3 regions of the Streptomyces sp. NPDC046887 genome follow, and region 1 is predicted to be linked to each of the others. Evidence: riboswitches for the same ligand, from Rfam matches in the RefSeq annotation. Region 1 holds a riboswitch; each other region holds the start of a gene.
What was found. Region 1 has a riboswitch for thiamine pyrophosphate ahead of ABZ945_RS20995 (thiamine ABC transporter substrate-binding protein). Riboswitches for the same ligand answer to the same signal wherever they lie in the genome.
Positions count from the first base shown of each region.

Region 1 (2,260 bases):
GTCGAGTCGGTGCTGATGCGCTACCCGGACCGGGTCACCATGTGCATCTCCTCCCAGGCCGGCTGCGGGATGAACTGCCCGTTCTGCGCCACCGGCCAGGCCGGCCTGGACCGCAACCTCTCCACCGCCGAGATCGTCCACCAGATCGTGGACGGCATGCGGGCGCTGCGGGACGGCGAGGTCCCCGGCGGCCCGGCCCGGCTGTCCAACATCGTCTTCATGGGCATGGGCGAGCCGCTGGCCAACTACAAGCGGGTGGTCGGCGCGATCCGCCGGCTCACCGACCCCGAGCCGGACGGCCTGGGGCTGTCCCAGCGCGGGATCACCGTCTCCACCGTCGGCCTGGTCCCGGCGATGCTGCGGTTCGCCGACGAGGGCTTCAAGTGCCGGCTCGCGGTCTCCCTGCACGCCCCGGACGACGAGCTGCGCGACACCCTGGTCCCGGTCAACACCCGGTGGAAGGTCCGCGAGGTGCTGGACGCCGCCTGGGAGTACGCGGAGAAGTCCGGCCGCCGGGTCTCCATCGAGTACGCCCTGATCCGCGACATCAACGACCAGGCCTGGCGCGGCGACCTGCTGGGCCGGCTGCTCAAGGGCAAGCGGGTCCACGTCAACCTGATCCCGCTCAACCCGACGCCCGGGTCGAAGTGGACGGCCTCCCGGCCGGAGGACGAGAAGGCGTTCGTGGAGGCCATCGCCGCACACGGAGTCCCGGTCACCGTCCGGGACACCCGGGGGCAGGAGATCGACGGCGCCTGCGGGCAGCTCGCCGCGTCCGAGCGCTGACACTCAGGCTTCCACAGACGTGCTGGCCGAAAACCGTCGGCGAAAGTGACCTAGTACCCTGGGGGCGCGCGGCAGCGACCGCGCGCCACAACTCCACAACAACACCACCATCCGACAGGGGAGCGCCACAGCGCTGAGAGTGCGGCACCGTCAGGCCGCAGACCCTCTGAACCTCGCCCAGGTCATTCTGGGTAGGGAGTTCGGTCACCACTCAAGCTGTTGCGCCCTGCCCGCCCGTGCCCTTCCCGGCGCCGGCGGGCGGGGCCGCGTCTCTTCCTGGTCACCCCCAGGAGGAATCAGTGTCCACCACCACCAGGATCGCGGCCGGTGCGCTGGCCGGCGCGCTGGGCGTCACGGCGCTCACCGCGTGCGGCGGCGACGGCGGGTCCGCCGGCGGGAGCGACGAGGGCGGCAAGACGTCCAAGACCGTCACCCTCGTCACCCATGACTCCTTCAACGCCTCCCCCGAGGTGCTGAAGAAGTTCACCCAGCGGACCGGGTACACCGTCAAGGTCCTCAAGAGCGGCGACGCCGGCGAGGCCGTCAACAAGGCGGTGCTGACGAAGGGCGCGCCGCAGGGGGATGTCTTCTTCGGCGTCGACAACACCCTGCTCTCCCGGGCCCTCGACAACGGGCTGTTCCAGCCGTACGAGGCCAAGGGCCTGGACCGGGTGCCGGAGGCGCTGCAGCTCGACAAGGGCGAGCACCGGGTCACCCCGGTCGACACCGGCGACATCTGCGTCAACTACGACAAGAAGTTCTTCGCCGACAGGAAGCTCGCACCGCCGAAGACCTTCGACGACCTGGCGAAGCCCGCCTACAAGGACCTGCTGGTGGTGGAGAACCCCGAGCGGTCCTCACCCGGCCTCGGCTTCCTGCTCGGCACCGCCGCCCGGTACGGCGACGGCGGCTGGCCGGACTACTGGAAGAAGCTCAAGGCCAACGGCGTCAAGGTGGTCGACAGCTGGGAGATCGCCTACAACCAGGAGTTCTCCGGCTCGGCCGGCGGACGGAAGGCCAAGGGCGACCGCCCGCTGGTCGTCTCCTACGCCTCCAGCCCGCCCGTCGAGGTGCTGTACGCCGAGCCGCAGCCCAAGGAGGCGCCCACCGGGGTGTCCACCGGCACCTGCTTCCAGCAGACCGAGTTCGCCGGGCTGCTGGACGGGGCGAAGAACCCCCAGGGCGGAAAGGCGCTGATCGACTTCCTGATCTCCCAGGACTTCCAGGAGGACGTGCCGCTCCAGATGTTCGTCAACCCGGTCGCCGAGGACGCCGAGCTGCCGAAGCTGTTCACCGAGCACGGCGCCAAGGCCGACGACCCGCACGCGCTCGACCCGAAGAAGATCGCCGCCAACCGCGACCAGTGGATCCAGACGTGGTCCTCCCTCGTCCTGAGGTAGTCGCGAAGACGGCGGAGAGCGCGGAGCAGACCGCCCCCGCCGCGGAAGGACCCGCGCGGAGTCTCGCGCGGCGG
Region 1 is NZ_JBEYXH010000022.1:101,636-103,895, reverse strand. Features, by position in the region: gene rlmN (23S rRNA (adenine(2503)-C(2))-methyltransferase RlmN) at 1-786, shown strand, start outside; TPP riboswitch at 893-1,002, shown strand; gene ABZ945_RS20995 (thiamine ABC transporter substrate-binding protein) at 1,086-2,186, shown strand.

Region 2 (2,260 bases), on a different contig from region 1:
AGCACCCCGGCATGGACCGTCATGTAGTCGACGCCCTGCTCGGCCTGCTCGATGACGGTGTCCTTGTAGATCTCCCAGGTCAGTTCCTCGGCCTTGCCGTCGACCTTCTCCAGGGCCTGGTAGAGCGGCACCGTGCCGATCGGCACCGGCGAGTTGCGCAGCACCCACTCGCGGGTGGTGTGGATGTTGCGGCCGGTGGAGAGGTCCATGACCGTGTCGGCGCCCCAGCGGGTGGCCCAGGTCATCTTCTCCACCTCCTCCTCGATGGAGGAGGTCACGGCGGAGTTGCCGATGTTGGCGTTGACCTTCACCAGGAACCGCTTGCCGATGATCATCGGCTCGATCTCCGGGTGGTTGACGTTGGCCGGGAGCACCGCGCGGCCGGCGGCGATCTCCTCGCGGACCACCTCGGGGGAGACGTTCTCGCGGATGGCGACGTACTCCATCTCCGGGGTGATCTCGCCGCGGCGGGCGTAGGCGAGCTGGGTGACCGCCTGGCCGTCCCGGCCCCGGCGCGGCTGGCGCGGGCGGCCGGGGAAGACGGCGTCCAGGTTGCGCAGCCCGCCGCGCGGCGAGGTGTGCTTGATCCCGTCGTCCTCGGGGCGGACCGGGCGGCCCGCGTACTCCTGGGTGTCGCCGCGGGCGATGATCCAGTTCTCCCGCAGCGGGGGCAGTCCGCGGCGGACGTCGGTCTCGACGTGCGGGTCGGTGTACGGACCTGACGTGTCGTAGAGCGTCACGTCCTTGCCGTTGGTGAGGTGCACCGTGCGGACCGGCACCAGGAGGTCGGGGCGGGAGCCCTCGACGTACCCCTTGTGCCAGCCGATGGACTTCCCGGCCTCGTCGTTCTGCTCGGAGGCAGGCGTGCGTGCGTCCTGAACGGTCATGGTGACCTATCTCCCTACGCCGGCATTACCCGGTAACAGGTTCGGCGGTCGACGCAGCGGCCTCCGTACGCCTCGTACGGATGTCAGCGCCCTCTCAGCCCGGTGCTCCGAGCTCCCGCGTGTGCAAATGCGCCCACCACGCTAGCGCCCACCTCACCGCAATGAACAGAGGGCCCCGTCGTTCTTGCGATGATCGGGCGGTGACTTCCTCGCAGCGGTTCCCCGATCCCGATGGACACCGGCATCAGCCGGAGCAGCCTCCCGGGCAGTCGTCCGGGCCCGTGGACGACCGCGGTCACGGCGGCCGTCCCGACGATCGCGGCCCTGGTCAGGGCCATGGCCATGGTCCCGGTGGAGGCCATGCGCACAGCCACGGCCACAGCCATGTGCACGGGCCCGCGGCGCCGGTGTCGAAGCATCTGCGCAAGGTCATCGCGGCGGTGCTCATCCCGTTCGCCACCGCGGTGCTGGTGGGGCTCGCGGTGCTGTGGCCGGGCGGCGCCCCCGCACACGAGCGGACCGGGGTCGGTTTCGACCGGCAGACCGAGCAGGGCGAGGTGGTGCGGATCGAGAAGGTCGACTGCCGGGACGTCAACGCCGCTCAGGTGCCGCCGACCGAGAACCCCACGACGCCCGAGGGCCGTGAGGCGGCCGCCGCCCAGCAGGGGCAGTGCACCAAGGCCACGGTCGAGGTCACCAGCGGCAAGGACCGCGGCCGCAAGTTCGTCGAGATCGTCCAGCCCGACGCCACCCGGCAACTTGAGAATGGGCAGGGCGTGGTGGTGGCGTACGCGCCGGACGCCCCGCGGGATCTGCAGTACTCCGTCACCGATGTGGACCGCACCCTGCCGATGGCCCTGCTGGCGGGCATCTTCGCGCTGGCGGTGGTGGCGGTCGGACGGCTGCGGGGGGTGATGGCGCTGGTCGCCCTGGCGGTGAGCTTCGCCGTGCTCACCCTGTTCATCCTGCCGGCCATCCTCCAGGGTTCGAACCCGCTGCTGGTCGCCGTGATCGGGGCGAGCGCCATCATGCTGATCGCGCTCTACAGCTGCCACGGGCTGAACGCCCGCACCTCGGTGGCGGTGCTCGGGACACTGGTCTCGCTGCTGCTGATCGGCCTGCTCGGCTCGCTGTTCATCGACTGGGCCTCGCTCACCGGGAACACCGACGACAACACCGGTCTCATCCACGGCCTCTACCCGGACATCGACATGTCCGGTCTGCTGCTGGCCGGGGTCATCATCGGATCGCTGGGTGTGCTGGACGATGTGACGGTGACCCAGACCTCCGCGGTGTGGGAGCTGAAGCAGGCCGACCCGCGGATGGGGCCGCGGGCCCTGTACCGGGCGGGTATCCGCATCGGCCGGGACCAC
Region 2 is NZ_JBEYXH010000067.1:952-3,211, forward strand. Features, by position in the region: gene thiC (phosphomethylpyrimidine synthase ThiC) at 1-887, opposite strand, end outside; TPP riboswitch at 882-1,016, opposite strand; gene ABZ945_RS32620 (YibE/F family protein) at 1,049-2,260, shown strand, end outside.
Region 2: linked by a shared signal. The riboswitch ahead of thiC (phosphomethylpyrimidine synthase ThiC) and the one ahead of ABZ945_RS20995 (thiamine ABC transporter substrate-binding protein) in region 1 are both predicted to bind thiamine pyrophosphate.

Region 3 (2,260 bases), on a different contig from region 1:
GCCGTAGCGGGCGGAGGGGTACGAGGCGCAGTCGCCGACCGCGTACACATCGGGCGCGGAGGTGCGCAGCCGGTCGTCGGCGGTGACCGAGCCGTCGGGGCCGAGCGCGATCCCGGAGCCGGCCAGCCAGTCGGTGGCCGGGCGGGCGCCGATGCCGACGACGACGGCGTCCGCGGGGAGCAGTCTGCCGTCGTCGAGGGCGACCTCGCCGGGCTCGATGTGCGCCACCCGGGCCCGGGTGAGCAGGGTGGTGCCGCTCTCCGCGTACCACTCGGCCATGGGGGTGCCGACCTCGGTCGGGAAGGCGCCGCCGAGAGGGCGGTCGGCGGCCTCGACCACGGTGACCACGCAGCCGGCGCCCCGGGCGGCGGTGGCGAACTCGGCGCCGATCCAGCCGGCGCCGACCACCACCACGTCATGCCGCTTCTCCAGGACGGGCCGCAGCCGGGCGGCGTCGTCCAGGGTGCGCAGCAGGTGCACGCCGGGGACGCCCTCGGCGCCGGGCAGGGCGAGCGGCCGGGCGCCGGTGGCGAGGACGAGGGTGTCGTAGGGCACCGGGCCCTCGGCGGTGTCGAGTTCATGCGCCTCGGGGCGTACCGCGGTGACCTCCAGGCCGAGCCGCAGTTCGATGCCGAGGGCGGCGAAGTCCACCTCGAAGGCGGAGCCCTCGGCGGTGCCGAGCAGGATCGCCTTGGACAACGGGGGCCGGTCGTACGGCTGGTGGGGTTCGGCGCCGATCATCAGCACCTCGCCGGTGAAGCCCTGGTCCCGCAGGGCCACCGCGGTCTGCACCCCCGCCATGCCGGCGCCCGCGATCACCACGCGCCGCTCCGCGTCCATGCGCGCTCCCCTCCGGGCCGCCGGTGCGGCCTGTCGTCCGCCTGCTCACCGGGCAACCTTACAAACGCGTCGCCCGCCGTTACGGCGCGTCGGCCGCCGGGGTTAGGCTGGCGGACGCAGAGCACACGCGGGAGCCCGGTCGCACCGGGCTGAGAGGGAGGCTGAGGCGGCCTCCGACCGTACGAACCTGATCCGGGTCATGCCGGCGAAGGGAGGGGCTGGGAGCCCATGCACACGGAGACAGTCATGCCACCGGCCGCGCGGGTCGGGCCGGGCGCGGATGTGCTGGTGATCGGCGGCGGGATCATCGGGCTGGTCACGGCCTGGCGGGCGGCGCAGCGCGGTCTCGCGGTCGCGGTGGCCGATCCGGAGCCGGGCGGCGGGGCGGCCCGGGTGGCGGCCGGGATGCTGGCGGCGGTGACCGAGCTGCACTACGGCGAGGAGCAGCTGCTGGCGCTCAATCTGGCCTCGGCGCGCCGCTATCCGGAGTTCGTCGCCGAGCTGGAGGAGGCGTCCGGGCGGGAGGTGGGGCACCGCTCCTGCGGGACGCTGGCGGTGGCGCTGGACGCCGACGACCGGGCGGAGCTGCGCGAGCTGCACGCCCTGCATCTGCGCACGGGGCTGGACTCGGAGTGGCTGACCGGCCGGGAGTGCCGCCGGCTGGAGCCGATGCTGGCGCCCGGGGTGCGGGGCGGGCTGCGGGTCGGCGACGACCACCAGGTGGATCCGCGCCGGTTGGGCGCGGCGCTGGTGGCGGCCTGCGAGCGGGCCGGGGTGGTCTTCCACCGGTCGTTCGCCGAGCGGCTGACGGTGGTACGGGACCGGGCTGCCGGGGCGGTCCTGGCGGACGGCACCTCGGTGGCGGCCGGGCAGGTGGTGCTGGCCGCGGGCAGCCTGAGCGGCCGGCTGGGCGGCGTACCGGAGGATGCCCTTCCGCCGGTACGGCCGGTCAAGGGCCAGGTGGTGCGCCTCGCCGTGCCTCCGGCGTACGCCCCCTTCCTCAGCCGCAATCTGCGGGCGGTGGTCCGGGGCTGCCATATCTATCTGGTGCCGCGCGAGACCGGGGAGCTGGTGATCGGCGCCACCAGCGAGGAGCAGGGCTGGGACACCACGGTGACCGCCGGCGGGGTGTACGAGCTGCTGCGGGACGCGCATGAGCTGCTGCCGGGCATCACGGAGCTGCCGCTGGTGGAGACCGGGGCCGGGTTGCGGCCGGGCTCCCCGGACAACGCGCCGCTGCTCGGCCCGACCGCGCTGCCGGGGCTGCACATCGCCACCGGGCACTACCGCAACGGGGTGCTGCTGACCCCCGTGACGGGCGAGGTGATGGCGGAACTGCTGGTCACCGGGGAGCTACCGGAGGCGGCCCGGGCCTTTCTGCCGACCCGGTTCGCGGCGCTTCCGGCTGCCGCCGGGGTGG
Region 3 is NZ_JBEYXH010000042.1:22,756-25,015, reverse strand. Features, by position in the region: gene ABZ945_RS28515 (FAD-dependent oxidoreductase) at 1-840, opposite strand, end outside; TPP riboswitch at 958-1,071, shown strand; gene thiO (glycine oxidase ThiO) at 1,087-2,260, shown strand, end outside.
Region 3: linked by a shared signal. The riboswitch ahead of thiO (glycine oxidase ThiO) and the one ahead of ABZ945_RS20995 (thiamine ABC transporter substrate-binding protein) in region 1 are both predicted to bind thiamine pyrophosphate.